DNA from 4 places in the Sphingobacterium sp. Ag1 genome. Region 1 is predicted to be linked to each of the others. Evidence: riboswitches for the same ligand, from Rfam matches in the RefSeq annotation. Region 1 holds a riboswitch; each other region holds the start of a gene.
The links. A riboswitch is a leader RNA that binds a small molecule or an ion and turns the genes downstream of it on or off. The one in region 1 is predicted to bind S-adenosylmethionine.
Positions count from the first base shown of each region.

Region 2: it holds a riboswitch for S-adenosylmethionine, as region 1 does, so the genes downstream of both, AAW12_RS15885 (O-acetylhomoserine aminocarboxypropyltransferase/cysteine synthase family protein) here and metE (5-methyltetrahydropteroyltriglutamate--homocysteine S-methyltransferase) in region 1, are expected to answer to the same signal.
Region 3: it holds a riboswitch for S-adenosylmethionine, as region 1 does, so the genes downstream of both, AAW12_RS10835 (methylenetetrahydrofolate reductase) here and metE (5-methyltetrahydropteroyltriglutamate--homocysteine S-methyltransferase) in region 1, are expected to answer to the same signal.
Region 4: it holds a riboswitch for S-adenosylmethionine, as region 1 does, so the genes downstream of both, AAW12_RS18790 (hypothetical protein) here and metE (5-methyltetrahydropteroyltriglutamate--homocysteine S-methyltransferase) in region 1, are expected to answer to the same signal.

Region 1 covers NZ_LBGU01000042.1:218,931-227,005, forward strand. Annotated here, with positions in the region: gene AAW12_RS16995 (hypothetical protein) at 357-887, shown strand; gene metE (5-methyltetrahydropteroyltriglutamate--homocysteine S-methyltransferase) at 986-3,298, opposite strand; SAM riboswitch class I at 3,377-3,480, opposite strand; gene AAW12_RS17005 (response regulator transcription factor) at 3,666-4,355, opposite strand; gene AAW12_RS17010 (sensor histidine kinase) at 4,457-6,289, opposite strand; gene AAW12_RS17015 (hypothetical protein) at 6,662-6,991, shown strand; gene pyk (pyruvate kinase) at 7,039-8,075, opposite strand, start outside.
Region 2 covers NZ_LBGU01000041.1:244,134-252,208, reverse strand. Annotated here, with positions in the region: gene AAW12_RS15895 (TonB-dependent receptor domain-containing protein) at 1-414, opposite strand, end outside; gene AAW12_RS15890 (FUSC family protein) at 757-2,784, shown strand; SAM riboswitch class I at 2,967-3,079, shown strand; gene AAW12_RS15885 (O-acetylhomoserine aminocarboxypropyltransferase/cysteine synthase family protein) at 3,335-4,645, shown strand; gene metX (homoserine O-acetyltransferase family protein) at 4,679-5,722, shown strand; gene AAW12_RS15875 (homoserine dehydrogenase) at 5,760-6,941, shown strand; gene AAW12_RS15870 (GH92 family glycosyl hydrolase) at 7,005-8,075, opposite strand, start outside.
Region 3 covers NZ_LBGU01000036.1:34,049-42,123, reverse strand. Annotated here, with positions in the region: gene AAW12_RS10850 (glutamine--tRNA ligase/YqeY domain fusion protein) at 1-368, shown strand, start outside; gene AAW12_RS10845 (OmpW/AlkL family protein) at 825-1,490, shown strand; gene AAW12_RS10840 (DUF2723 domain-containing protein) at 1,635-4,664, opposite strand; gene AAW12_RS10835 (methylenetetrahydrofolate reductase) at 4,909-5,865, opposite strand; SAM riboswitch class I at 5,936-6,038, opposite strand; gene AAW12_RS10830 (hypothetical protein) at 6,268-7,119, opposite strand; gene rimM (ribosome maturation factor RimM) at 7,230-7,754, opposite strand; gene AAW12_RS10820 (30S ribosomal protein S16) at 7,874-8,075, opposite strand, start outside.
Region 4 covers NZ_LBGU01000043.1:277,861-285,935, reverse strand. Annotated here, with positions in the region: gene AAW12_RS18815 (hypothetical protein) at 1-179, shown strand, start outside; gene AAW12_RS18810 (sialate O-acetylesterase) at 227-1,633, opposite strand; gene epsC (serine O-acetyltransferase EpsC) at 1,923-2,732, opposite strand; gene AAW12_RS18800 (family 2A encapsulin nanocompartment cargo protein cysteine desulfurase) at 2,812-4,530, opposite strand; gene AAW12_RS18795 (family 2A encapsulin nanocompartment shell protein) at 4,554-5,477, opposite strand; gene AAW12_RS18790 (hypothetical protein) at 5,664-5,927, opposite strand; SAM-I-IV-variant riboswitch at 5,962-6,055, opposite strand; gene AAW12_RS18785 (epimerase) at 6,211-7,119, opposite strand; gene soxC (sulfite dehydrogenase) at 7,165-8,075, opposite strand, start outside.

The DNA.
Region 1 (8,075 bases):
ATCGTACTGAACAATATAACAGATTAATAATCAAAAGTTTTTGGAATTTGGTAAATATTTTGAATCTTTGCAATTCAATAGAGTAATTAATAAAAACGGAAGAATATGTTTGCAATATTAGAAAATCCCGCTTCGTCCACAGAGAAGATTCTCGGGAATATTCTTCGGAATACGGCCCTTTCCTAATCTTCTTCTTAATACGTTAAGTAACCTAGGTTGATATTGGCTAAAACGTGGCGCTCGAAATGGTAGTCCACTTTTCCAATATGCTTAGCTTATTCAGGAGTTTTAAAAATCCAGTTACTTTCAACGTTATCGTGAAAGCTGGATATGAATGTTATGTTTTAGAAAATTTTATGAATTCAGTAAATAAATATGTCCTTCAGGCGCTGGATAACTATCCGATGTATTTGGAGGAGACCATGGAATCCTTATCCTATGCGCTATCCTATGATGAGTCCAATACAATGGCGCTGTGTTTGATGGGAAGAGTTCATGCCGAACAGCTATTGGACTATGAGCAGGCAAAAAGGTATTTCCAGGAAGCTTTGGTGCATAATGTGCAGGCACTGGAAGTATATCCTTATTTCATTCAGACATTGATTGATATGGGGGAATATAAAGCTGCAAAAAAGACGATCAAATTTGCTTTGACACTTCCGGCCATGCCCTTGACAGGAATCTGGATCAAGAAAGCACTTCTATTTGAAAAAATGAGAAAATACAAAAAGGCATTGAAGGCGTTAAAAAAGGCTAAACTTGAAAATGTTGACCTCGATTTTTCGTCAAGCCTGAAGGCGATTGAAGATCGGATTAAAGGAAAACAGGAAATTAAGAATGGGAACGAAAAGGAAAACAAGAAAGAACGGAAGAACAGCCGAAAATAATCTCACCTTATTCGGATAACAGTTTTTATTTTGAACGAAGCCCAATAAAGAAGCCCTAGCTGAAATTTCAGCTAGGGCTTTATCAATATAGTTAAGAATTATTCTGCTCTTAAGATTTTTGCAGCCTCAACCATCGACTCTAAAGCCGCTTTGGTCTCTGGCCAAGCACGAGTTTTCAAACCACAGTCAGGGTTAACCCAAAGTTGTTCTGCTGGAACTACTGCTTTTGCTTTGCGCAATAGATCTACCATCTCATCTTTGCTTGGAACACGTGGTGAGTGAATGTCATAAACACCTGGACCAATATCATTTGGATATTTGAAATCACCGGCGAAAGCATTCAATAATTTCATTTGAGAACGTGAAGTCTCAATCGTGATAACGTCGGCATCCATTGCAGCGATATCTTCGATCACATTATTGAACTCAGAATAACACATGTGTGTGTGAATCTGTGTATCGTCTTCAACATTTGATGAAGAGACACGGAAAGCACGTACTGCCCAGTTCAAGTAATCTTTTTGATCAGCTTTACGTAGCGGTAATCCTTCACGGATAGCTGGTTCATCGATTTGTATGATTTTGATACCTGCTTTTTCCAAGGCTTGTACTTCATCCAAGATCGCCAATGCAATTTGGTAAGTCGTTGTCGAGCGCGGTTGATCGTTACGTACGAAAGACCATTGTAAAATTGTTACAGGACCAGTCAACATACCTTTAACCGGACGATTTGTCAATGATTGTGCATATGAAGACCAACGGACAGTCATATCTTCAGGACGGTATACGTCACCATAGATAATCGGAGGTTTTACACAACGTGAACCGTAAGATTGTACCCAACCATTTTGTGTGAATGCGTAACCAGCCAATTGTTCACCGAAGTATTCAACCATGTCATTACGTTCGAATTCGCCGTGTACTAATACGTCGATATCCAATTGCTCTTGAAGACGGATGGTGTTTTCTGTTTCTTCTGCGATTGCTTTATCGTATTCTGCCTGCGTAATAGCACCCTTTTTCAGGTCTGCTCTCCATTTACGAACATCTTTCGTTTGTGGGAATGAACCGATAGTTGTGGTCGGGAATGCCGGTAAGTTGAATTTCGCTTGTTGCGCCGCTTTACGCTCAGCAAATGCTGAGGTACGTTTTGCATCGTCATCAGTGATATTGCTTGTACGTGTTTTGACCTCTGGTTTGTGGATCAATGGAGAGGTACGACGGCTTTCAGCAGCCGCTTTGTTCGCTTCGAAGCGTTTTGCTGTTTCAGCGTCAACTTCACCTTCCGCTAGTACGGCTAAATCTTTTACTTCAGCTAATTTTTGTTTAGCAAATGCTAACCAGTTTTTTACTTCAGCCGGTAGCGATTGCTCATTGTGTTCATTGTCTAAGTCAAAAGGAACGTGCAACAGTGATGAAGAAGGAGCTACCCATACACGGTCTTTTCCTAATGCATCAACAGCCTGTTTGATTTTGACCAATGATTTTTCGTAATCATTTTTCCAGATGTTACGGCCTTCAACAATACCTAAAGATAATGTTAATGAAGCAGGAACTTTAGCCAATACCGTATCCAATTGGTTTTCACCGCGTACCAGATCCAAATGTAAAGCATGGATAGGTAAGTTAACTGCGATATCTTCGTTGTCTTTTAAAGCTTCGAAGTAAGTCGTTGCGATTAATTTGATATTTTTTGCTGCTGCAGCTAATTTTTCGAAAGTAGGTTGATATAAAGCTTTTACTTTAGCATCTAAATCCAATGCTAAGAAAGGCTCGTCAATCTGAACATATTGTGCACCAGCATCAGCTAGTTTAGCTAGAATTTGCTCATATACTGGAATAAGTTTATCCAATAAATCGATACGGTCGAAGCCAGCTTCTTTTTCTTTACCGATCAAAAGGTATGTGATAGGACCTAATAGAACTGGTTTAGTATCGATGCCCAATGATTTTGCTTCGTTGTATTCATTTAAGAATTTTTCGGAAGTCAATTTGAATTCTTGATCTTTGGTGAATTCTGGTACCATGTAGTGGTAGTTCGTATCCAACCACTTGGTCATTTCCATTGCAGTCACGTCGATTCCTTCTTGTTGGAAACCGCGCGCCATGGCAAAATATAGATCTAAACTGTAATTGTTGTCTACTTTATTCAATAAAGAATGGTAGCGAGCAGGAATTGCACCAACAGTAAGGGTTAAATCCAATACTTGATCGTAAAAAGAGAAATCATTGGAAGGGATCAAATCTATTCCAGCATCTTTTTGTGTTTTCCAATTGCCTTCACGAATTTTTTTTGCTGTGTCCAATAATTCCTCAACAGAAGATTTTTTAGCCCAATAGGCCTCATTGGCTTTTTTCAATTCGCGGAACGCGCCCACACGAGGGTAACCTAAATTGTTAGTCAATAACATAATGAATGTTTTTAATATTTCTTTTTCAACTATATTTCTTGCTAGAGAGAGAAGGACACACTAGAATTCGGTGACTTCGGCTTATCATTCCCATATCAAGTAGGGTAGAATTTAGCACCTTGTCAAGGGACAGGTTGCTAAGGCTTCATCGGGTCTATTCCCTCTGCCTTTCTCTATAAGCGACGCTAAGTTAGAACATTTCTTTTTGAAATGCAAATTTTTTATAAAAGTGCGTCAATTTTTTATATTCTACTAAGGATGAAATTGTTTTGTTCTTTTATTTTCATCCACGAATTCAAGTATGTCACGCTACAATACGTGTGTAGCATAAAAAGGGGAATGACTATATTTTTCATTCCCCTTTTTTTTAGCTTACCAAAAGCTTGTAACCTTTTCCGTGCACATTGACAATTTCAACTTTGCTGTCTTCTTTTAGATATTTACGAAGTTTACTGAGAAATACATCCATACTTCTACCCGTAAAGTAGTTATCATCATGCCATATTTTTAACAAGGCTTCTTCCCGGGTCAGCACATCATTTTTCTTTAAGCAAAGCAAGCGGAGTAGTTCAGCTTCTTTCGTGGATAGTTTTTGCATCTGTCCTTTGTAAGAAATCTGCTGACTTGTATAATCAAAGAAATAATCGCCAATTTCAAATTTATCAGCAACCACTTCTTCTTCTTTGTCTCGAACACTGCGTTTCAGCAAAGCATTGATGCGGAGCAATAATTCCTCCACTCGAAAAGGCTTGGTGATATAATCATCTCCTCCTAGCTCAAATGCTTCGGTCTTATCTTCCATCATCCCCTTTGCTGTGGCAAAGATAATAGGAACAGTACTGTTTGTTTTTCTGATTTCACGTCCAACTGTAAATCCGTCCTTTTTGGGCATCATGACATCAAAAATACAAAGGTCGTAGTTATTTTTTTTGAATTGAGAAATCGCTTCATCTCCATCCGTGCATAATGTGACGTCAAATTTTCCCTTTAATTCGAGATAGTCTTTTAAAAGATCCCCCAAATTAGGATCATCTTCTGCTAATAATATCTTTTGCATAATGAATATATTAATTTTCACCAATGTCCTTGATGCTGATAAATCAGCTTTCCTCAACCTTTGAAATTTTTTAAAGAGGAAATATACAAAAAAGGAACGTTTTATTTTTTAATAGGCAAAATTACTTCAAAGGTCGTGCCCTTATCTTTTTCACTTTTAACTGTAATTTTTCCGTTAAGCCTTCTCAGGATATCCTGTACATAACTTAAGCCGAGACCAAACCCTTTGACATTATGAACATTTCCAGTTGGAATACGGTAAAACTGGTCGAAAATCTTTTGCAGGTGATCCCGGCTCATCCCAATACCGTTGTCGGCTATGGTGACAACAATGGTATCGCCAACGTTTTTTGAATGGATGTTGACATGTAAATCTCCTTTGCTGTACTTGATGGCATTATCCAATAGATTGTAAAATACATTTGAAAAATGTAATTCATCACCGATGACAATATCCTTGGTCGCTGCAAGATCTATACTGAATTTGCCGCCAATATTCTGCATCCGTAGCTGCATGCTGTCCGTTACTGCCGAAACAAGATCATTGATGCATACTTCTACCTGGTCGAGTTTTAGCGTTTCTTTTTCTAGTCTCGCCAAATCGAGCACACGTTCAATATGATTTCCGAGTCTAACATTTTCATCGTAGATGATATTAGCCAATTTCTGCACCCGCTTGTGGTCGGCATTGATGTCTGGATCTTTAAGGGACTCACTGGCTATCATAATCGTCGCAACAGGTGTTTTAAACTCATGCGTCATGTTGTTGATGAAATCTGTTTTCATTTCCGAAACTTTCTTTTGTCTGAATATGATAATCAGTGTATATGCAAAACAACCCACCAATAAGAAAAGTAGCGCCAGCATAGGCAGCAACAGATAGCCCATATTATCCGCGATTATCGCCTTTTTATTGGGGAAATAGATGGTTAATTTTCCAGGTGCAGCACCGATATCGCCTTTAAAAAGTGCCGTCGAGTATTTAGTTGTATTTGTTGGGTTATTTAAAGCGGCTTCGTTTAAAATATTATTTAGTAATATATTGTTTGTGCTCCATATTTCAATATTAAAAGGAGCTTTAATGTCGCGTTGAGCTAACTCTTCTTTGATAAGTTCTTGGACGATGATCACATTCAATCGATCCTTTAACGGACGTTTAGCCAGTTCCATTCCAATAGCAACATCTTCGATGTAGTCTGCTTTTTTGCCTCCCAGCATCGCAACGGAATCGTATACATTAAAACCGCTCCACGCATTTTTTCTGTTGAGAACATCCAATCTTTTTTCGAGATCAGAAATTGTCTTTGCAAGCTTCGCATTCTCCCTAGGTGGCAATGTGGCTACCCTGAATTTTGTCTGTTGATTGACCAGCGGGTCCATTAATGGGATAACAAACCGTGTGCTATCGTCTTTTCCGCTAATCTGATCATCCACCTTTGACGCATTTAACATGATATATGCTTGTACCAAATTATCGTCGGTAAGCTCATTTGAAACAGAAAATTTGATGAATTTCTGGTACTCCGGTCTTTTGATGTATGTCTCGTAGAATGAATTTTTGATTTCAATTACATTTGGATACAAAGCACGCAATTGGTCTTCTTGCTCTTTAAAGTTTGAGAAAACAACATGTTGTTTGTTTTTTAATTCTTCAATTCTATACTGTATTTCGAGTTGCTCGGCCAAAAGACGTTGTTTGGCTTGTTCCTGCTTGGATTTTTCAATATTACGCTCCTGTTGAACCTTAGCAAAGTCAACTACCTCCCGTCTTTCAAGCTTTCCGGCTACAGCTGTAATCGCAGCATTGACGGACTCATCAAATAATTGAGACTTTTGGCGATAAGAATCTCTCAGAAAATAGAATTGCATGGCCAATACCCCAATGAGAGCAAGAGACATCAGTCCAATGATTAATACAATGCTATTTTTCTTCATTAGTATTGGGTATTAAATAAATGTATTTTGAATATATCACAAAGTTTATAACGCTCAGTTTATTTACCATTTGCGTATTCATCCCTTATGCCATGTGAGTGGCCATTTAAGGTGCGATAGCTCATTTTTCTTAAATTGTTACAAATATAAAGATGCTAATGTGTTTTGAAGCTGTTTTAACAATGTTTAACAGCAATCTGTTTAAATATAGATGCTGTTCTTTGTAAATTAGTGAATAGAAATGGATTATGGGCTGAATACGCTGTGAACAAATTTTAATCTACGCGGTTGAGTCTGACTGCTGGAGAAGTGAATAAGCCGAATATGACGCGTTCATTGGTACAATGAGTGCTCTTTAATAACTATATAAAGATGAAAAGTTACATATTATTATTGGTATTATCTTCAGTCGGAACCATTGCTTTAGGGCAAGTGAGGGTGAAACCGCAGATTCCTTTAATGGAACAAAAAGAATCAAAAATGCCTATTCTTAAATTGGATTCTTCAGATGGGAAGTATCATATGCCCATTAAGAAGCTAAATCGCGAGGATGGTCTGGCGCCAATGCCAGGAACTGAAAAAATGCCGAAAGGGGAGAATAAAGCTGAAAATCTTCCGTTAAGGCGCTTGGATGATTCACTAAAGGTGAAGGATTTTAAATTAAAAATCGACTCCTTGTATCCAAATAGGCAAAAAAAATAGCGTTCTATTTAGAACGCTATTTTTTTTGCTTTAATCCTTATTGTCCATTATAGCTGGGAAACACGGATTGTATTTGTTTTACCTTTTTCGATCAACGGTGTCGACGCTGTATTGATAATGATAGATCCAGGTTTAACGTAGTTATTTTTTACAATAAATTTGTTAACATCATGGATAGATCCATCCGTGCTTTCGAACTTGTCGTAAATAAATGTTTTTACACCCCAAAGTAAGCTGAGTTGTTTTAGCAATTTTTGTGTTCCTGTGAAAACTAAGATATCTACATTTGGTCTATAACTTGTAATTTCAAAAGCCGTTGCTCCAGATGATGTTAATACCGCAATTGCTGAAGCATTTGTTTTTTGAGCAAGATAAACCGAAGATGCACAAATCGCGTCCGGAATAAGTGTTCCGTCGTGGATTTCACTAACTTTCTCATTATAATAAGGATAAGAAGTTTGTTCCACGTGGATAATGATTTTACTCATTGTTTCGATAACGATTTCAGGAAATTCACCAACTGAAGTCTCGCCACTTAACATCACAGCATCCGCTCCATCCAATACGGAGTTGGCTACGTCGTTTACTTCAGCGCGTGTAGGACGCGGTGTAGTAATCATACTTTCCAACATTTGTGTCGCAATGATCACTGGTTTTGAAAGATCTCTACATTTCTGTACGATGATCTTTTGAAGTCCTGGTACTTCTTCCATTGGAAGTTCAACACCCAGGTCACCACGAGCAACCATAACAGCGTCTGTAGCTTCTATAATGGCATCAATATTTTCAATCGCTTCTGGTTTTTCAACCTTTGCGATGACACGTGCATGGCTTCCTTTTGCCTCGATGATTTTTTTACATTGAAAAATATCATCTGCCGAACGTACGAAAGACATCGCGATCCAGTCTGCACCATGATCCAGGGCAAAATTCAAGTTGTCTAAATCTTCTTCCGTCAACGATGGGATAGAAACTTTGGTATTCGGTAAGTTAACGCCTTTACGTGAAGTAAGGACACCTCCGTGTACAACTTCACAGGTAACAGTATCTTTATGATTGGTCTCTAAAACACGAAGTTGAAGTT
Region 2 (8,075 bases), on a different contig from region 1:
ATCAAGGTGACTTTCAATTAATGGCTTCTTGCCAATCACCTGTGCCTCATCCAGCACTTTACTTTCCAGCTGTAATCGAATCGTATCCAGCACCTTGAAATCACCCTCACGCAGAACCATTTCCCCAGAACGATAAGTACTATAACCCACCGTGGACACCTGTAAGCTGTACTTCCCCTCGGGTATCGCAAACAACACAATTTCTCCATTTTCGTTGGATAAGGTTCCTTTTAACAAGACATCATTGGGTTTACGAAACAGTGAAATATTTGCGGCAGCAATGGGCTTGTTGTCCTGCCCAACAACGACAGTACGTAATTTCCCCCCGTCAGACTGTGCTGAAACGGGTCCGGCATTAGAACACAGGAATAAAACAATAGAAAATAAGAGCAATTTAATTTTTTGTGGTTTCATAATGTAATTTCTTTGGGCTATCGATCGGATAGTCAACTTCATAATAATGACAACAAACCTCGTGTATTCATTACACGTTGACTAGCAGAAATAGACAGGTAGTGCGATTCACTCGGTAGACAACCAAATAATATCGGTAAACCCTATCCTTCGCTGATCGCTTTTACAGCGGATAGGATCATGCGAGCTAATTTTGAATCTTCTGAAACATATCGTAGGAAAATGACATCGAATCAAAATAAAAATTCAAAAAACAAATAAAATTCAAAACAAATAAATTGTATACAAAAAATATTAAGCATAATATTTGTATTTTTGCATCGAAAATTAGTAAACTGATTCATGAGCACTGTATCATTGAAGAAAAGACTCTACCGTATTTATATCCTTATGATACGATTTATGCATGGCGAGCATGCTGGAGACGCATTACGTAATGTTGCCATCAGTATTTTGCCAAGTTTGGCGATCTATTTATTGGGAGCGCAAGCGAGCACGGCTATTGGAATCGGTGTCGGATCGTTGTTAACGACACTCACCGATCCTCCTGGCAACAGAAAAGATAAACTTTCTTCAGCTCTGGTATGTATTCCCACCTTCTTTGTTGCATCATTGTTTACAGCTATTGTATTTCCCTATCATTGGCCCTTGGTTATAGTGCTAGCGGCAGCCGGTTTTATATGCACCTTATACGGCATTTTTGGAGCCCGCTATGCTGCAATTGGAAACATGACATTGATTCTCATGAGTTTTGTGATCGGAATGGCCCCACAACACCCCTTTGCGGTTGGCTTACAGATTACAACAGGTTCCATAATATATTACTTTTTTAGCCTTTTACAAGCCTATATACAACCTTATCGCTCTTTAAAACATGCCATGGCCAATGGCTTTCATGGATTGTCCCAATTTCTATTGATACGATCACAGTCTTACGATCCCAATATTCCTTTGAATATTACGTACAGTCGCGTAGGAAAAATTCATGGCCAGATCAGCGAACAACAGGAACAAATCAGGTCTCTTCTGTTTCGAGAAAAAAAAATCATAAGCCAACAGTGGCATAAAAGCAATTATTGGCTTAGTCAGGTTTATGGATTAATTGACCTCCATGAGTTAATTATTGCGCTTGATCATGACTACGATGCAATTCGCAAAAATCTTGCAGACACGGGCAGCCTCCCCTTAATTCGTCACACAATCAAATTATTAGCGTTAGAAATCGATAGCTTTTCACAACCCAACAAGAGGTTCCGGTATGCGCATCAATTATACCATAATAACTTTAAAATTAATGCCCTCTTACGGGATTTAAAAGAAATTCAAGAACAACAGGCCGATCCAGCAAAAGGTATATTATGTTCGATCATAAGCAACATCGAAGCAATTATTGATGTACTCAACAGAATCCAGGTCGCTTTTTATCAAAATCAGGAAATTCAGGATAAGATTGACACCAGTGAGTACCAACAATTTATCAGTCGACCATTACGTAATCTCGCTGATCTAAAAAGTAAACTCCATCTGAATAATCCGCTTTTTCGATTTGCGATTCGGATGGCTCTTCTTTTTGGAACAGGTGCATTGATCGGTATTTTATTTTTGGATTTTAAATATACCTATTGGATCTTACTGACAATCGCTATTGTTGCCAGGCCAGCATTTTCAATGACAAAAACCCGTAATATAGAACGTATTGTCGGTACATTCTCGGGTATTATAGTTGGTGTGTTCTGCTTAATTTCTATTCATTTTCTCCCAGCACTCCTGACCATAGCTGCATTGGGTCTTTTCGGATTCTTTTTGTTCAACCGATCTAATTATATGGTCAGTGTCATCTTCATTACCTTGGGAATTGTGATTGCGCTCAATCTGTTCGAAGGGAACATCAATCTCATTTTAGGCAGCCGAATACTTTTCACACTGATTGGAGCATTCTTGGCTATAGCGGGTTATTTCTTGATACCTGTACGCCAAAGCACAGGCATGGTTCAGCTGGCAAAAGAGGTATCCCTTTACAACGCGCATTATTTCCAGATCATCAATAACCGTCTGTCGGACGAAAGACAAAGTTCGTTTGATATACGACTGGCTCGTAAAAAGGCGCAGACCGCCATGGCCCTGTTTTCAGACGCTATTAATCAAATGAAAAAAGAACCCGAGCACAAATGGATGGATTGGTCACATATTCACCATTTTCAGGCACTCGCATATCAGGTCAATTCCCATTTGGTGGGCCTCTCGCTATCGTTAAGCAAAAAGACGAATCGCCACCTCGCCTATGATATCCATAGTAGAATCGATGCGCTTAAACCTCTTCTAACAGATTTAAATCAAACTGCAGAACGGATCAATTTAAAGAAATCGTAATACCCGATTGACAGTTACTTTTGCGGTTTCATCGGAAGATATGTGATGCCAATCGGCATGTTATTCAAAATTCCTTTAACTAAAAAATAGCATTTCTTTTGCTTTAATAAAAAAAGAGTTTATATTTGTGTCGTCTTCGAAAGAAGATTTCTAATCAACACCTCCCTTCATCAGTAGGTCTTGATTTATAAAGAAGTGGCGAGAGACTGGCTCAATGACCCGCTGGCAACCTTCAATTTGTTTGAAAAGGTGCCAATTCCTGTCCAAAACAATATCGTTTTGGAGCATATAAATGACATAAGACAATGATTATTAAATTACTGAAGTCCATTAAAAATTCAGGTTCAACACAAGTGAACCGCACGATAAGCGAAAGTGTAACCCATCGTACAATTGTATCGATGCGAATGCGTATGCATATGCACTTCCATGCTTGTTAAAAATCATTTCCGTTTTCTTGGATAAAGATTTAACAGACCCTTCAAGGAGGTGTGTATGCTTCTCTTTTTACTTTGCAATTTCTTTTTGAACCCTTAAAATCTGATATATTATGTCTTCAAACAAAAATTTAAAATTCGAAACTCTTCAGGTTCACGCTGGTCAAGTCGCTGACCCTACTACGGGATCCAGAGCAGTTCCTATATATCAAACAACATCTTTTGTATTTGAAAATGCCGAACACGGCGCAAACTTATTTGCATTAAAGCAGTTCGGTAATATTTATACACGGATTATGAACCCTACTACGGATGTTTTCGAACAACGTATTGCGGCACTGGAAGGTGGAGTTGCAGCTGTTGCTGTTGCATCCGGCCAGGCGGCACAGTTTATAGCTTTAAATAATATTTTGGAAAGTGGTGACAATTTTGTTGCGGGATCCAACTTATACGGCGGTACATTCAACCAGTTTAAAGTTTCTTTTAAGCGCCTAGGCATCGAAGCTCGTTTTGCTACAGACGCCGAAGCCGATAAAATTGAAGCGCTCATTGATGATAAAACAAAAGCAATCTATGTTGAAACAATCGGAAACCCAAGTTTCAATATTCCCGACTTTGAAAAAATTGCTGCTGTAGCAAAAAAATATGACTTACCATTAATCGTCGACAATACTTTTGGAGCCGGAGGTTATTTATTTAAACCTCTGGAGTATGGTGCAAATGTGGTTGTTGAATCGGCAACTAAATGGATCGGTGGACATGGCACAAGCATTGGCGGTGTCATCGTCGACGGCGGAAACTACAATTGGGGCAATGGAAAATACCCGCAATTTTCCGAACCATCTGAAGGCTATCATGGTTTAGTATTTTCCGAAGTTTTCGGTGAAAGCGGACCATTCGGAAATATTCAATTTGCTATTCGGGCGCGTGTGGAAGGGCTCCGGGATTTCGGACCAGCACTCTCCCCTTTCAATTCATTTTTATTATTACAAGGACTTGAAACCTTGTCTTTGCGGGTGCAACGCCATGTAGACAACACTTTAGAGGTCGCAAAATGGCTTGAGGCGCATCCACAGGTAGAAAAAGTAAACTATCCGGGATTAAAAAGCTCTCCGAGCTTCGCTAACGCACAAAAATACCTTAAAAATGGCTATGGCGCGGTACTTTCTTTCCAACTTAAAGGTGACGCAGCGCAAAAGGCCAATAGCTTTATCGACAGCTTAGAATTGATCAGTCATTTGGCCAATGTTGGTGATACGAAGTCATTGATTATTCATCCAGCAGCTACAACCCACCAACAATTGAGTGATGAAGATCAAGCCAATGCCGGAGTCTTCAAAGGCTTATTACGTCTTTCTGTAGGAATAGAGCATATTGATGATATCAAAGCCGATTTACAACAAGCTTTTGATAAAATTAAATAATCAGATTTTTTCGGCTTAAAACTTAAACGTGAAATGAGTAAGCATATATATCTGCACCCGGAGCCTTTTGTATTTGAAAATGGAAGAGAGCTTACTGATTTACAAATCAGTTATGAAACATTTGGCAAACCCAACGCAGATCGCAGCAATGTGATCTGGGTTTGCCATGCATTAACGGCCAATGCAGATGTGCTGGATTGGTGGTCCGGTCTTTTTGGAACAGGTGAGTTGTTTGATGCAAACGATTATTATATTATTTGTGCCAATGTCATAGGATCAGCATATAATAGCAGTAATCCGCTATCTGTAAACCCAGCAACCGGACAACCCTATTACCTATCTTTCCCCGAATTCACAGTGAGGGATTTGGTCAACGCACATCAAGTCCTTGCGGACCACCTGGAAATCAAACAAATAGAGATCCTTATCGGGGGGTCATTAGGCGGTCAACAAGCATTGGAATGGGCCGTAACGCACAGTATAGCCATCAACCATCTCATCGTGGTTGGAACAAATGCCGTCCACTCACCATGGGGTATTGCATTCAATGAAAGTCAACGTCTGGCCATTACAACTGATCGAACCTTTTACGCCAATCACCCTGATGGTGGAGCTAAAGGATTGAAAGTTGCACGCGCTATGGCACTGTTGTCTTACCGCAACTATACAACGTATGCCAACACGCAAAAGGAGGATGATAACGAAAAACTCGATCATTATAAAGCATCCTCCTATCAGAACTATCAGGGTGAAAAATTGGTGAAACGCTATAATGCGTACAGCTATTATTTCCTGACCAAAGCAATGGACAGCCACAATTTAGGTCGGGGAAGACGATCTATTGAATCTGCTTTGGCGAGCATTGATTGTCCAACTTTAGTCCTGAGCGTTAATACAGATTTGTTGTTTCCGCCACAAGAGCAACAATTCATCGCGCAACATGTTCCCAATGCCCATTATCAAGAGATTGAATCGACCTATGGCCACGATGGCTTTTTGATCGAAACAAAAAAACTCACAAAAATCATTAGCAGCTTTCTGCGGGAACAAAAAGAATACATAAACGAATTAGTATAAGAGAGTAAATAATATATAAGAGAATTTAAGAAGAGATATGAGTAATAAATTAACAATAGGGATGTTTGGGTTTGGTGTCGTAGGCCAAGGTCTTTACGATATCATCAAAACCAAAGATCTTAATCTGGAGATCAAGAAATTTGTCATTAAAAACGGAGATAAAAAACGCTCGCTACCAGCAGATTTATTCTCTACCGATGCCGAAACAATTTTAGGTGACCCAGAAATTAATACTGTTGTCGAACTAATCGATGATGCCGAAGCAGCATACCAACTAACTGTTCGTGCTTTGAAATCGGGGAAAAATGTGGTATCTGCTAATAAAAAAATGATTGCCAGCCATTTGGAAGAGCTGGTTGATATCCAACATGAATACGGGACCAGTTTATTATATGAAGGTGCCGTTTGCGGAAGTATTCCCATTATACGGAATTTAGAAGAATACTATGACAATGAATTACTGCATTCTGTCAGCGGTATTTTTAATGGATCTTCCAACTACATTTTATCTAAAGTTTTCAACGAAAATCAGCAATATACAGATGCTTTAAAGAAAGCACAAGAACTTGGTTTTGCAGAAACAGATCCAACGCTGGATGTAGGTGGATTTGACCCCAAATTTAAGGTATGTATTGTTGCTTCACATGCGTACGGTATCTATGTCAAACCAGAAGATGTGTTCAATATTGGTATTGATAAATTGGGACAGCAAGATATTCGTTTTGCGAAAGAAAAGAATCTCAAGATCAAATTGATACCGACGGCAAAAGAGATCGACGGCGACAAAGTTGTACTTTATGTATTACCACGCCTAGTAGGCAAAGACAGCATGCTCTATAATGTAGAAAATGAGAACAATGGAGTATTGGTGAAAGCGGCCTTTGCAGACGAACAATTTTTCTATGGTAAAGGAGCAGGTGGCCACCCAACAGGTTCTGCTGTGCTATCGGATATCGCGGCTCTTCGCTATGGATACCGCTATGAGTATAAAAAACATTTAGAATCCAGCACATTAAATTATAGCCAAGATTATTTAATTAAGGTTTATTTGAGATACACCGATGATACACTGATTGAAAAGTTAAATTTCAGTGAAATCACAGAACGATATTACGCACCAGATTTCAAATATGTCATCGGACATATTAATCTTCAACAAATCGCAGCCCATAAAGCTGATTTGGATCAAGAGGGCAATTTTATTGCTGAAATCGCGTAGGCAATCAACAAACCAACCTACCTTGAAAATAGCCCCGAATGGGGCTATTTTTTTATCTTATATTTAGTCACCTTTCAACTTGAGATCTAAAATCCCACCTTCCACCAAACGTTCAAAAGGAAGTTGCCAACCTTTCCACAGGCGATTATTCAACCGAACTTGATCAACAATAGAACTATTGGGCTGCTCTTTCTTCACCTGAATGATAAATTTATTTTTTCTTAATTTCTTCGGCAATTGTATCGTTACCCGATCGAAAAGTGGCGCGCCGATCTGAAGTGCGGGCTTCTCGGTGGTGAGACTTCGGACATCGAATAGGCCGATACTCGACAAGACATACCATGCTCCAAGCTGTCCTTGGTCTTCGTCTTGTCCGTAGCCATAGCCATGTATCGCATCGTTACCATAAAACTCATTGCAAATTGCCCGTACCCATTTTTGACTTAGATCAGGTCTACCAGAAAAATAGAACAGCCAAGAGATATGCAGATTCGGTTGATTACCGTGATTATAAAGACTTTCAATCCCTGCGAAAGCGTCAATTTGTGTGCCACCTCCAAACACATTCTTCTGCGACACCGTAAAGATACTATCCAACCGCTGATTGAACAGATCCTTTCCGACCAGTTTAACCAACTCTTGTGGAACATGCGGAACATAGAATGTATACTGCCAAGCATTTCCTTCCTGGAATCCGCGCCATGGTTCATAAGGGTTAAAGTTTGAAATAAACCGTCCAGTACTGTCCTTTGGTCGCATAAACTTCGTCTCGGTATCATACAGATTGCGCCATCCATTGGATAATTCCTGAAATTTAACATAGTCTTTTTGACGCCCCAATGATTTTGCAAATTGCGCAGCCGCTCCGGCGGAAAAAGCATATTCCAAGGTATGCGAAGCGCCAAAAGGAGATCCATTGGTTATTAGTTCGGGACTACCATGATCATCTTTTATATAGGGCGAATAGCCTTTGCGGACGAAAACTCCCACATCTAACTTTCCCGCTCCAGGCAGACGGTCCTTCGCTTCCAATTCATTTTTGCGCACCGCATCATAAGCAAGATTCACATCATAGTCACGGATACCGACATTATACGCCGCAGCAATTGCCAAACCTGTAAAATTAGTTCCTAC
Region 3 (8,075 bases), on a different contig from region 1:
GTACCTATGTTCCAAACTCAAAATCAGGAGAAGATACTTCAGGATTAAAAGTTAAAGGAACAATCCATTGGATCTCGGTTCCACATGCGAAAGAAGCCGAAGTAAGGTTGTACGACAGATTGTTCAATGATGAAAATCCTGCCGCTGCAGAAGATTTTAAAGCATCGATCAACCCTGAAAGTTTACATATTATCCAACGTGCTTACATTGAACCGGATCTGGCTAACGCTACGCCTGGAAAGGGATATCAATTTATACGATTGGGTTATTTTACATTAGACACACAGTCAACGCCAGACCATCTAGTCTTTAACCGTACGGTTACATTAAAAGACTCCTGGGGTAAGGAAGTGAAGAAAAACGCGTAAAACCGTAACTTCTAAAATAGAACAGGTCGGAATAAATCCGACCTGTTCTATTTTAGAAGCATTCCTATTCCATTCAATATGCATTGACATGCCGGATTTGTATCCCCATTAACCCTGCTAAACGAGACTCCAGTCCCCCCCTTGCCCCCAACTCTCCTAGCAGTTATTCTGGTGCACAATCCGCAGTTGCGCGAATGACATACTTTCATAACGTTTGCTCGTCCTCAGGCGAGACAAATGCGTGTAATAGGCCTATTATCCCAATGTGGCTTGAAAAACTATTACAGCGGATTTACACCTACCCATACTTTCCTATTTTTTACAACAGTAATTTATAAAGGTACATCATCTGCAATAGGAAAAACATCGTATCATTCATTTTTCAACCTGATTATCGTCACTCTTTTGCCCTGATTTTAGCAATAGTTTTACAGCAAACAAAATACCCTTAATGATATGAAAAAGCTACTTTTAATTGCACTAACACTTACCCTAGGCGCACTAAGTTTACAGGCACAAACAATCCCTAATCAACGCTGGCAAATGAGACTCAGAGGTGTGACAGTCATGCCAAACGAATCGGCCAATATTAATACCATAGGCGGAGACGTCGACATCAATACGAAATTTATCCCTGAACTTGACTTCACCTATTTCTTCACAAAAAACATTGCGGCGGAATTGATCCTTGGGACTACAAAACATAAAGTTAATACAACAGGTTCGAATTTAACTGCCATTGGTGGCAGTCCATCCAGCAATGTGGATCTTGGGAGTGTATGGCTCCTCCCTCCCACACTGACAGCGCAATATCACTTCCTCCCCGACGGTGCCATTAAACCCTATGTAGGAGCGGGAATAAATTACACCATATTCTATAGCGTCAATGCGGGGCAAACGGTTAAAAATGTAAAATATGATAATGCTTTCGGCTTTGCGACTCAACTGGGAATTGATTTTAAGCTATCTGAAAAATATTTCGTGAATTTAGATGCTAAGTATATTCTTTTAAAGACCGATGTCAATGTGGATGCATCAAACCTCGCCCCCAACCTATCCATACCGGCAAAAGTTGACATAAACCCCTTCCTGCTCGGCTTTGGAGTCGGTATGAAATTTTAATAACTCGGCTCATTCCCTATCCTATATGTATCGAGGCCTCTTCCAATATTTTAGAAGAGGCCTCATCTGGTTTCTTATCTCAAATACGTTAATCCAATCCTCCATTAGGCGTGCCTGGTAATTTGGTTCAGTTCATCATCAAAATTATTCTACGTCGTACCAATTTTGATATTGCTGTCTCAACTGCTCAACACGTGCCAATCGTTTGGTATCCTTTGCTTCCAATAAAATAGCCTTATACCGGTCTACAGAGTCCAAGCCGGTCTGAATATCATTCCACTCAAAGCTCAGGTTTTTCTTATCCATTACCAATTGATGTAGGTATTCCATATTTTCAGCGACATAATCAAGGTTCCGGTCCATCATCCTGTTGGCCAGCTGAGGTTGCCCCGAGCGATACAGACTATCGATAATATCGGCATAATTGATGGCGTCCGACATCGCATATACGCGATCGGGCAATTGATCGTATGCTTTTTTTGCCACCTCCCCAGCTTGTTTGACCTGGCCATTGGCTAAAAGCATTCGGGCAGCTTTTCCAAATATATCACGGGCGTACATGCTTGCAAAGCGGAACGAATCTGTATCCAAGTATTGTGCATTTTTAACATTACCCCAATGATACGTATGCATAATATTGCTATATAACGCCTCCATATTAACTAGCCCACCCTGCTCACTTCGTTTTCCTGTCGATCGATCTGTAGCAGTGACAGGCATCAATCGAGAAGTAAAGCCCTCATTGACCAGGTATTTATCCAGTCCCAACTTAATATCACTTGGCAGCATATTCGAAAAATATATCGGTCTGTCCCAATGATTATTTTCAAGCACGGATAACAGGGTTAAATCCGACCTGGTCAGATGATCATTCGGAATTTCCCATTCCATTGCAGAAACTATAGCTCCCTGAAAATACGCCGGAACCGCATTTTTCTTAACCACCTCGTCTTTATCAATGCGCAATTGGACTTTCTTGGAAGGGAAATAGTTTTCCATATCACCGGAATTCAGCTGAACTTTATACTCCGCATCATCCGATGTGACAAACTGCAATAACTGCTGTATATCTACCGCATTGTCAAGTTGTCTATCTACGAAAGGGATATAATCACGAACGCCTTTTTTCGTCTTTTCAGCGGGAATCGTCACGGGGAGCCCTGCCGCTTGATACGTGGGTTGTTTGGCCTGTTGCATATACCAATCGCCTGTGAGATAGCTTAACACGACAACCCGAACATCCGGACGTACGCCCTCTACTTCTTGCAAATACCATACAGGAAATGTATCATGATCGCCATAGGTAAATAGAATAGCATTTGGAGCACAGGATTCCAAATAATTGCGTGCCATATCCCTTGCCAACGATTTCTCGGACCGATTATGATCATCCCAGTTTTGATGAGCCAAAATAATAGGGCCTCCCAACAGCGCAAAAGAAATACCTGTCGCTAAAGCATAACGTGTTTGTACAAAACGGTTGAAAAACCGAACAAATGCTATTACTCCCAGCCCAATCCAGATCGCAAAAGCATAGAAAGACCCCACGTAAGCATAATCTCGTTCCCGGGGTTGCATAGGAGTTTGGTTGAGATAAACTACGATCGCTACCCCCGTAAACACAAACAGCAAGGTCAGTACCAAGGTATAAGGTTTATTGTTTCGGTACAACCAGATCGCACCAGCTATTCCGAGTAGCAATGGAAGAAAAAAATAAGTGTTCCGGCTCGGGTCATGCTCCTGCGATCGAGATATTTTATCTTGTCCCCCTAAACGCCAATTATCCAATGGTCTGATCCCCGACAACCAGTTGCCGTCACTATAGGTCCCATATCCTTGCCTGTCATTCTGTCTACCCACAAAATTCCATAAGAAATATCGGGTATACATATCTCCCAGTTGAAAATTAAAAAAGAACTTAAAATTATCGGAAAACGTTGGCTGTTGCCCTTCTTTCAAATTGAGGTAACTTCTGTAATAAGCTTGATGGCTTCCATCTTGGCTATAGATACGCGGGAAAAAGGTTTCCTTATCAAATTGATATTTGTCTACCTGTGTGAAGGGAACATACTCCGACTTATCTTTCCGATAGCTCGTCTTACTATCGACGCCAACCACTTGCGAGTCATAATAAGGTCCTTTGAGTAACGGTTCCCGTATATATTGTTCACGGCTCAAATATCCTAAAAAAGAAAATACATTATCCGGCGCATTATTGTTCAAGGATGGATTTGCTTTCCCACGGATCATGACCATGGTGTAGGAACTGTATCCAAATAAAACAAAACAAAGAACCAGCAAGGCTGTATTGAGTGTATATTTCTGCTTTTTATAGGAATAATATAGACCGTAAATTATCAATCCCCCCAATAATAGGCACGAGAAAAAAATTCCGGTACCAAATCCCATTCCCAATGAGTTCACAAATACGAGATCCACTTTAGCCGCTAGACCGACTAACCATTGAATAATTCCCCACAAAACGGCCCCCAAGATCAGCACTCCGACGAGGAAAGCTTTTATTGTCCCTTTCGCATTAACCTGTCGCGCTCTTCGGAAATAAACAACCATCGCGATAGCCGGGATTGCTAAAAGATTTAATAGATGCACTCCGATCGAAAGCCCCATAACAAAAGCAATAAAAACCAGCCAACGATCGCTACCGTCTTCATCTGCACGGACTTCCCACTTTAAAATTGCCCAAAATACGACTGCTGTACATAAGGAAGACATTGCATAAACTTCAGATTCTACCGCCGAATACCAAAATGAATCGCTGAAACTAAATGCCATTGCACCGACAACTCCTGCGCCGAAGATCTGCAGGTAGGTTGACAAAGGAGCTTGTTTGTCTTTGTTGAGTAGCTTTTTAGCAATGGCGGTTATTGTCCAAAATAAAAAGGTAACAGTAATTCCACTGCAAACTGCAGAACCTATATTCATCCAATAGGCGATCTGCCCCTTATTCCCTAAAGCGAGATTAGAAAATATATTCTGAATAAGAAGAAACAATGGTGCTCCCGGTTGATGTGCCACCTCCAATTTATAGGCACAGGCTATAAATTCACCGCAATCCCACCAGCTTACCGTCTTTTCAACTGTAGCGATATATACACAGGTGGCAATTAGTCCGCAAGCAAAACCGAGTAGAGAATTTAATCTATTGTACGTCATAAGGTCAATTGGTCTATTGTTAAAATCCTTTTTAGCACTTTAAGTTAAAAAGTTATCCTGACTCCGACACACGAATTAACACTATTTAACACCAGTACCTGACTATAAACAGGCTATTCAACGCTGAATATAGAGATCGACCTAAACCACGCTGCCGAGACTTTCAACCTATTTCAGGCTTTCACAATGAATATTATCATAAAAAAAGGGAGCTTATCTGCTCCCTTTTTTATCATTTTATGAGTTAGGCTAGTTTTTCAACAATCTTCTTTGTTGGACCAGGATTACTCATCGTATAAAAATGTAATACCGGAGCGCCAAATTTAATCAGCTCCTGACACTGTTGTACCAACCACTCTTCACCTACCTGTCTGACGTCGGCATTCGTTTTACATGCCGCGACAGCGTCACTCAGTTCCTCTGGAATATCTAAATGAAAAATTCTTGGCAAGGTCACCAATTGCTTTTTTGTTGTCAGTGGTTTTAATCCCGGAATAATGGGCACATGGATTCCATTGTCCCTACATTTTGTTACAAATTCCTTGTATTTTTCAACATTAAAGAACATCTGAGTCACAATAAACTCTGCTCCCATATCGACTTTTTGTTTCAGATATTTAAAATCAGTATTGAAATTTGGAGATTCAAAATGCTTTTCGGGATACCCGGCTACTCCGATGCAAAAATCGGTCTTTTCCGACGTGATAATGTCTTCATGCAGATACTTTCCTTTATTCATATCGGTTACCTGTTCCAATAGGTCTGTTGCAAAAGCATGTCCACCATCGGTTGGTATAAAATCGGCATCGCCCTTACGTGCATCACCCCGCAACACCAAAACGTTATCTATCCCCAGGAAGTTCAAATCGATCAATGCATTTTCAGTTTCCTCTTTTGTAAAACCCCCACATATCAAATGTGGCACCGCATCCACTTTATATTTATTCATGATTGCAGCACATATCGCCACTGTCCCAGGACGTTTACGATAGGAAACACGTTCCAGTAATCCACTCGCATGCTCTTTATAGATATAATCTTCCCGATGGTAGGTGACGTCGATAAAAGGAGGTTTAAACTCCATCAGTTCATCCATGGTTTTAAAAATACTTTGGATGCCCTGCCCTTTCGCCGGTGGCAATAGCTCAAAAGAAAACAATGTTTTTCCTTTGGCATTCTGGATATGATCGATAATCTTCATTAAAAAACTGTTTTTAGTTTGGTTGGCTTACATCGAAACGCACACGTCGAGGAATCGTTTATCTACATGTAACTTATCTTTCCCACATGGAGTAGGGTAGAATTTAGCACCTTGAACAATACAGGTTGCTAAGGCTTCAACGGGTCTAGTCCCTCGGCCTTTCTCTATAAGCGTTGCTAATATCGTTTTAAAAAATCAAAAGACAAAAATTATTTTTCGAAAAGGCAAAAATAGCAGCAAAAAGACTTCAATAAACGATGTTTCAACGTCACTTTAGCTTTGTGTCCATGCTACGACAGGATTCTTCGCCCTACCAAGAGCAAAAGACCTAGAAAAACCAGTAGAATTAACGATCGAGGATCATTGACAGCGAAGAGATTGACTATGCCACAAGAACATTGGCTAAAGATTAGCTGCCAAAGAATTTCGTAAATTTTTGAGATAAAATGTGACCAATAAGAGTCCTGTAACATGGTACTCCTCTTTCGATCCATATTTAAATCCGTCAAATAAATAGTGATAGGCGACCAATGCCTCTTGTTCGTTGTAAAATAATTCCTTCCAAGAATCGGGAACATCTGCCCATGCCTTGAGCACAATGCCATTCTCAGCATAAATAATTGGTGATTCGACACCATCCATTCGATAATCGTGATGGGTGCCAGAACTTGATATGTGTTGGAAATAAGCGATAGAATAATCTACGAAATTCAAGGCCCTCGCTTTTATCTCCTTTTCACTTTCTGATTTTACCGGAGCATTTCGCCATAAATTCACTTGGCTATCAAATTTACTGGGCGTTTCCCGGATAAGGGTTTTATCTAACGCAAAGTTGATATAAAGTCTTTCACTAGTGGGTATACGTGCTGAGCTAAACTGTGAAAAATCACCTCTCAGCTGAACAAAATCTTTTTTTATTTTAACAATATCCAAAGCGACACTACCTTTTTTCTCATCCGTCAATTCTAATCTATCACCGTCAAATTTGTACTTACCAAAGAGTAAAATATCATCGATCGCCATGACAAACTGGTCCTTATCATGAAGCGAAAGAAAGGATCGGTATAGAATAGGATCATTACCATAGGTATCTGCCTCCACATTTTGGGGAGATTCTCTTTTTAATTTATGATACTCATCATTTGGATAGCCCAATATCATTTGGTAGTTGCCTTCAGGAAACTCCTTTTTCTTCCCAAAGAAAGTACACGAAGACAATGAGAGTGTGAGTAACAGCAGTAATAACGGTTTCAAAATCAATTAATAATTATGGCCAATAGTAATATTAATATATAAGGACCAAGATAAGAAATTACTGCAATAGTAAGTATAGGATATTCAATTGAATAAGCTTGGGGATATGCCTATTCCTTATACAGATCGACCAATCCCTCAGGCAATTCAACTTCAATGATCTCCTCTTCGCCATCAATTCCTAAGATCAAATCGTCGGACAGCGGAAACATCAGTTCTTTGCCATCCATATCTACTGTGGCGACAAATTGTTGTGGGAATTCCTGAACATCTGTTATTTGCCCCAGTTCGCCATGGTTTTCATCGATCACTAAAAATCCGATTAAATCAGTATATCTAAAATCATCCGGGTCGCGCTCGGGCATTTTATCATTGGAAAGATATAGCTTTTTACGGACGAGTACCTGAGCCTTATCGATATGATCCACATCCTCAAATGTTACATAAGCAGTGCTATTTTTTTGAAATTTAATGGCATCAACAAAATAAGGAACAAGCTTTTTGTTCACTTCTACAAAGACAACATCGATATCCAAACTCTCGTATTCTTCGAATTCAAAAAACAGTTGTACTTCTCCTTTAAGACCTCTTGTTTTACTGATGTAACCGATGTAAAAGCATTGATCAATAGTCATATTTTTCTTATTTGGCGATTAGCTGTGAGACATGATTTGGCAAACGATTAGCCTATTGGCTGTTTCAAAAAAAGCCGGCTCAAGATTGAGTCGGCTTTCTCGAATACTTTATGAAAGAATTAACCTTCAGTTTCTTCTGATGCAGGAGCTTCAGTCTCTTCAGCAGCAGTTTCTTCTGCTACAGGAGCATTTTTAGCAGCTACAGCAGCAGCTTTTTCTTCTTTTTTCTTAGCTTCAGCAGCTAAAGCAGCTTTTTTAGTTTCAGCTTTAGTTTGAGCTAAACCATCTTTTTTACCAGAGATTCTAGCTTCTTGAGCGTCA
Region 4 (8,075 bases), on a different contig from region 1:
AAACCGAAGACAATAGAGAATACTATATTGTTACATTTCCCATTAACCCAGACATTGACACTGGATTTACAATGAACTATGCCGCGCAAGTATATATTTGGAAAGATAACAAAAAACCTTTTATCATCTTTTTAGGGCAAAATGGAATGGGATATCCACCAAATTGGGTGCAACAATAAATGGAAACAAACAAATTAACTGCACTCATATTTATCATACCAAAACGCTATTTTATTTTGCTCGTATCAACAGGCCAAGTATCCGTTCTAAAAGGAGCGACAGGTAAGCCTTCTTTACTAAATAAATTGCCAATCCCCGTATTACTAAATTGGTACCGAACAGCCACTGGATTTTTTACCTGCTTATTTGAAACAATCATCTGCTGACCCTTTACTTTTACAATGGCAGGATAAAATATCTTATCGGCTCCCGAAATAAAAATTTCCTTACCTTCGTTTCCTTTTATTGTCAGACCGGATTCGGCATGGTCAAAATCAATCACAATTTGATTATTCTGAACGACAAATGACTTGTACATTGGGCTTTTATAATTACCTCTACTTAGGCCATAAGTCTCCGACAAAGCATAGTTTGCAAGACGTAAACCAACGTCTTTTTTATTTGTCGGATGGATATTCAATGTATCGTTGACCAAATCTGAAATGACAACCATACCTGTATTTTCTGTTGCGAGAGTCTTAGTCTGTGCTTCTCGGAGTAGGGCTCCTACATGATGGTTGGAATACCTATTTGGCGCAATCTGTACATAATAGAAAGGGAAATTTTTATGCCAAGACTTACGCCAGGATGCAATCATGGTCTCCATTAATTGGGTATAACTCGAAGCTGTTTCAACATTGCTTTCTCCTTGATACCATATCGCGCCAGCAATATTAAAATTAGTAAACGGTGCGATCATTGCATTATAGGCATAGCCTGGTGCAATGGGCCACCATGATGTAGATTTCTTTTGAGATGCCGCATCTTTTAAAATGCTATTATTTTCAATCAGTTCTGCAGGGGTCCATACCTCGGCTGGGGTACCGCCCCAGTTGCTACTAATCAAACCAATCGGAACATTCAATTCTTTGTTGAGGACTTTTCCAAAATAATAGGCAACTGCACTGAAATTTTTCAGGGCATTGCTGTCACAAACCATCCAATTTCCTTCATTATTATCTTGTACCGTTTGTGCAGTTGTCTTAGTCACTTGAAATAATCTGATATTAAGCTTGTCAAGTTGTGAAAACTCATCTTTAATACTGGAAATACCATTGTAATAGTTCCATTCCATATTGGACTGCCCACTGCAAACCCACACTTCACCAATAAATACACTGTCAAGAACAATTTTATTTTCTCCTTCAAATACAATCATATAGGGTCCTCCAGCTTTCGGAGTATGAACTGACGTTTGCCATTTAGCATTTCCATCTGCTGTTACCTCCACGGTCTTATTGTCCCATGATGTGGTAATTCGGACTTTTTCACCCGGCTTGGACCACCCCCATATTTGGGCCAACGATTGTTGCTGTAGCACCATATTGTTGGCCAGAATACTCGGTAACCGAATGTTCGCACGCGATGATAACGCAAAAAAACATAGAATTAGAAAGAAAAGAAATTTGTTCATAATATTGATTTATAGTGTAAGCTATCCACAAAAGACCTCTTCGAATAATAGTACAATTCGAAGAGGTCTTTTTATTTTGGTATATTAACTATCGCGATTCTAATATACGCACCTGTTTTTTAAAAATGCCTAAAAAGGGATACTTTTATAACTCTCCAATATTGATCCCCAATTATATTCGCTAAGAAGCCGAAAACCTTTTTTGTTTTAAAAGTACATTAATCAATGGTATACCCTATCGCTGCAAATCCATATCGACGATAACATCGGATAGATTTACAAAAAAGTCTCAGCGATCAACTTTTGAATGGATAAATTGTATTTGTGGTTTATGGAATACTGTTGTGTCTGGCGGTACGCTGCTTGTTATCCAGACGTTTCCCCCGATCACTGAATGATGTCCTATACGCGTATTCCCGCCCAATATTGTTGCTCCCGCGTAAATAATCACGTGATCTTCAATAATCGGATGTCTTCGCTGACCAGCCAATACCTTGTCAACACTAAGGGCTCCTAATGTGACCCCCTGATACAACTTAACGTGGTCGCCGATAACCGCTGTTTCGCCAATAACCAGGCCAGTTCCATGATCAATATGAAAGTGACGTCCAATGGTCGCTCCCGGATGGATATCTATGCCTGTACGTTCATGCGCATACTCGGTCAAAATACGAGGAAATAAGGGTACCCGATCTAACCAGAGCTGATGGGCCATGCGATACATGCAAATCGCAAGAAACCCCGGATAAGTGCGTATGACCTCACTTAGATTGTTGGCCGCGGGATCGCCATCCAGCATAGCCTGAGCATCTTCAAGCATCAGATGATAGATGTGCGGGAGGTTTTCAAAAAAACGTTGGACAATTTCGCGATGATCACAGCCTATACAGTCTTTGCTGTTCAGCAAAAGATCATATAGCTCATTTTCCAAAATTGTAAAAGTTGCTTTAACGGCTTCTACCGTAAGCAGCTTTTTCGAATTGCGTTCTGGAAACATAAGTCGAAATACATCTCTTGCCCATTCCCAGATACGAACGTTACTGGGCATATCATGCGCAGCCTGTTGTCTGGCAAATAAAGTGCTATAAAATTTTTCCATTTCTTCTTTTTTATACTGATATCCTGAAAAAAGCCGGCAGCTTAACAATCCCCTCAACCGCCAGCAGCCATACTTTTAATTAGTAAAATCGTTTGTTTCGACTAGCCAATCTCTCCACCGTCAACGCGAGGAGATCGATCTCCTGATGTGTATTGTAGAAGGCAAGGGAGGGCCTTACCGACGACTCATACCCCAGTCTCCTCAGGATCGGCTGTGCACAGTGATGACCTGTCCGAACGGCTATGCCGACTTCATTCAATGCCTGGCCAACTTCGTTGTTGCTGTATCCAGAAAGGGTAAAGGAAAGTACACTGGTTTTTTCTTTCGCTGTACCGATCAAAATAACACCAGCAATCTGTTTCAACAACCGGGTCGCATAATCCAATAGATCATGCTCGTAGTGATAGATGTTATCAATGCCGATAGCCTGCACATATCGGATTGCAGCACCCAGGCCAACAGCATCGGCAATATTGCCCGTACCAGCTTCAAAACGATTGGGGGCAGCATGAAATTCTGTTTTTTCAAAAGAGACATCACGGATCATGTTTCCTCCGCTTTGGTAAGGCTGCGTATTGTTTAGGATGTCTTCTTTACCATAGAGCACGCCAATGCCTGTCGGGCCAAATATTTTATGTCCAGAAAACACAAAGAAATCGGGATTTAGGTATTGAAGATCGATTGCAATATGGGAAACCGACTGCGCCCCGTCCAACAGGACTTTGGCGCCTACCCGATGTGCTGCGTCAATAATGGCTTTTGCCGGTGTTATTGTACCGAGCGCATTACTGACATGGGTAAAAGAGACTAATTTCGTTCGGGAACTGAGCAGTTTGCTATACTCATCAAAATGCAGATTACCCTGCTCGTCAACCGGGATTACCCGGATCTTAAAACCTTTCTTTTGACTCAATTGCTGCCAGGGAACTATATTGGCGTGATGTTCCAAATAGCTAATTATAATCTCATCATCTGGACCTAAATGCTGATCTCCCCAACTATTGGCAACAAGGTTGATGGATTCGGTCGTGCCACGCGTAAATATAATCTCATTGGGTGAACTGGCATTTAGAAAGTTCTTAATGATATTTCGCGATTCTTCGTAGGCATCTGTAGCACGGGCAGCAAGTTCATGTGCAGCGCGGTGTATATTGGAATTTTCAGTCTGATAAAAGCGCGATATCCGGTCGATAACCACTTGTGGTTTCTGAGTCGTCGCGGCATTGTCCAACCAAACAAGTGGTCTTCCACGAACATTTTCCTGCAGAACAGGAAAATCGCGACGAATTGACTGAACGTCAAAATGGGATTTCAACGTATCGTAAGGCAATGGAGACGTATTTTCAACTTTAGCCCCTGACTGTATGAAATAGAATGAATTTATACTATCGCCCCGTGGTATCTGGGCACCATGTTGAAAACTGGTTAGTTGCTGCAATGTCCCTCGTAGTGTGCCAAGTGGATTCTCAGCCGTTTCCGCAAAGGGTAATTTATTGACCTGTGGCTCTATACCAATGCCCGTAGCAGGAGGAAGAACTGGATTGTAAATACCAGGTTGCCTGCCATTCCCTGCTAGGGGGATAGTTGCATTTTCTCTATGAAAATTTGGATCATGAAAACCGATTGCGGGATCTTCCAAATTGAATGTATTCAGTTTAGGATCAGGAGCCGGTTTATCAGGATAGATTGCCTCTCGGGGAAGATCCCCAGACAGGAGGTTTTCCGTCGGAACTGCCTTAAAATACTTATTTGCTTCTTCCGTTAGAAATCTTTCGAAATCAATATCTAAATGAGACATAGTAAAATCTTTTAAGGAATGATCTACTTATAATTGTAGCTGTGGTACTGTGTGATGTCCACATCGTCCAATACAGCCACAGCATCGTCTACGAGAATGACCAGCGAACAATATAAAGATATCAGGTAAGAAGCTATAGCTTTATCATTAATTCCGGTAAACTTGATGGATAGGCCCGGTGTCTGTTCGCCCGGCAAATTAGGTTGATAAAGACCAATTACCCCCTGACGTGCTTCTCCTGTACGGATCAACAGAATTTTGGTCTTCCCATTTACAATAGGAACTTTATCACTCGGAATCAATGGGATGCCGCGCCAGGTTAAAAACTGTGAACCGAAAAGTGATACCGTGGGTGGTGGGACGCCACGGCGTGTGCATTCGCGTCCAAAGGCCGCAATGGTGAGTGGATGAAGCAGAAAAAAACCAGGCTGCTTCCAAACCTTTGTGATCAATTCGTCCAGGTCATCGGGTGTAGGAGCTCCAGATCTGGTCTTAATAATCTGTTTGGCCGCCACATTGCTCAAGATTCCGTAATCGGCATTGTTGATGAGCTCACTCTCCTGCCTTTCTTTAATTTTCTCAATTGCCAATCGTAACTGTTCACTGATCTGGTTATAGGGCTTGCTGTAGAGATCAGAAACCCGTGTATGTACATCTATCAGTGTATTGACTGCATTTAGATTATACTCCCGGGGACTTTCGTCATAATCAACAAATGTATGTGGCAAAACGCTCTCATCTCGTCTGGAACAATCTACCTGAATACTGTCTTCGCCGACGACTTTGTTTAATCGAAACACACCCGATTCAACAGGTGTCCATTGCAATAAATGAACCAGCCATCGGGGTGAGATACTTTCAAGCTGTGGAACGGTTCTGGTGGCAATCGCCAGGTGTCGTGCAGCGACATCGCCCAAGGCGGTCTGTTGTGTTGGTTTTTCACTCATATTGTAAAAGTTTAATAAAATTTGGAATAGATTAAGAACACCTGAAAAAGAGTGGAAATTCGATCGTGGACTCTTTTTAAAAGAAGGATAGAAACTCTATCTTAATTTAGAGCAGACTTTTCAGTCTGCCCCTCATTATTTAGTTTAATAAATTAATTAGAAAGGTCGTAATAACTACTTTAATTTTTATACGATCGGCACAAGCCTATTGTCCTCCAATCGCACGGCAACTTGTTTTACCGAGGTAAAACCGTCTTCTCTCGAAACAATATGTGATAGATCAAGGCCCTTTTTGGAAAGGGTGCTTAACAGAGCGGCTCGAAAAATCGTTTTGGATGATCCCCACCCCCGGCCTGACACCGTATCGTTATTAAACTGGATTAATTCATTAATCGAATAATGAATAAGCGTTTCAGATAAGTGTTCATAAAGACTTTTTGTTGTTGCCATACAATTTAAAAATTTAAAGGGTTAAACTATAAATTGTATTCAGTTTTTTTGGCCGAAACCCATATTAATTAACCACCGTGGTAAGTCTACTCGGTTGGTATCGCGCGATGCAATTCTGAATACTCTATAAAGTTAGTAGATTTTATTTAAATTCCCTTATCTTTTTGAAAATAAAAGTTTTATTTATTTTTACCGGGTCAATTATTGTTTCTATCCCTCCTATTTTGTTAACTGATTTACCCTGATCATTCATCAGGGGCTATTAATGCCAACACAAGTCTTGTTATTTTACCAAATCGTTCAATGCGCATTCAATTTCCCCAAATTCAAAATCAAATCCATCTTCCAAGGTAAACTTAGTTGTCCCAGGAACAGGCTGGAGAAGGATACTTGAATTTACCGCTTTAAAAAACGACCCGATACGGGCAAAAGTCCTTGGAATAGGCAAGCCAAAAGATGCTCCCGAACTCGCTCTGAGCGCTTTCATGAATATTGCATTGGTAACGGGACGGGGGCTACATGCATGATAAATAAGCCGTGGTTGTCTCTGCTCAATTATCCACAACACTAATCTCACAAGGTCGCGCTCATGGATCCAGCTCATACATTGGCGTCCGTTAGAAATTTTACCGCCCAGCCCCCATCTAGCCAGCGGAAGTAATTCAGCCAGCATGCCCCGCTGTTTTGATAACACTGGACTGACGCGGAGTATCACTTTAAGTGTCTCAGGCAGGTCAAATGCTGAAAAAGCAGCTTCCCATCTAGTGGTGAGTTGAGCTAGATACCCCTCTCCAACCGCTATACTTGTCTCATCCTGCAATTCATTTAATCCAGAAAAAAGAGAGATACCGGAAAAGTTTATCCAAAGCCTCGGGGGTTTATCACAAGCTGCTATTGCTTTTCCTATAGCATTCGTCGGTAAAAGACGGGATTCCTCCAAAATTGCCCTATTTTTTCGCGTGAAGCGGCATCGTATACTTTCGCCACTCAAGTTGATCACGGTATCTGCACTTTCCAGTACATTACCCCATGTACCCAAATGCTCTCCGTCCCAAAATAGATAACCCGCGCCGTCCTCTTTCTTAGGCTGTTTTCGGGACAAAATCAAAACTTCCCATCCCATTTCCAGAAACTTCTCTTTTAGGGCTGTTCCAAGATGACCAGTCCCTCCAGCAAGTACAACTTTTCTCATATCGTCAAATACACTTTAAAATAGCCCTTGAATTTAATGCTCAGATCAAATGCCCTCGACATCCGCAAGGTAGACTTCCCCTGTTTTCTCAATATCCCATCCAACAACGGGATTGAAATGATAGCCCGACTTCGATTCCCGCGCCTTGACCAGTTGATGATATGTAGGTTGCACATACCCTGTCTCATCAATTGCTTTACTGAGCACACGTGTCGGCTTTCCATCCCAGTTCCACATGAATTTAAAGGCAGTATGTGCTTTTTCCAATACCGGTCCCTGTAAATGTGCTTCATTCCATGTCTTACCATTATCTGTACTCACCAATACTTTTGCCACCTTTCCACGGCCGCTCCACGCTATGCCCCGTAGTTCTTGCCAACCTTCTTCAATTTTTTTCGGATAGGCAGGAAAGGTAATAATAGATCTGGCATCCATTACTAAACTAAACATCCGAATTTTTCCACCTTTAATTTTCTCGGTGTATTTTGATGTTTCTTCCCTAGTCATCACAGGTTTATCTGTGACCTCAATCCGCCGCAACCATTTGATTTGTGTATTTCCTTCAAATCCTGGAATGACCAGGCGCATTGGATAACCTTGCTGTGGTCGAATAGCCTCTCCATTCTGGCCATAGGCAATGATCGCTTCGGTCAATGCTTCTTGCAAGGGTACACTACGCGCCATCAAAGCACCGTCAGCACCTTCCGCCAGCAGCCATTTGGCTTCAGGCTTAACCCCTAAGTCACGCAGTACGGTCGATAGCAATACACCTGTCCACTCACTCTGGCTTGTTAAACCGCAGACTTCTCCAGGCGTCATTTCCCGTTTTCCATAACGAAAATTGCCAGAACATTCAATAAAACAGATTCGCGATACGGAAGGATATTTCTTGAGGCCCGAAAGTTTTAATCGGATAGGCTTTTCTACTAATCCGTGGATAAGTAACTCATGCTGCT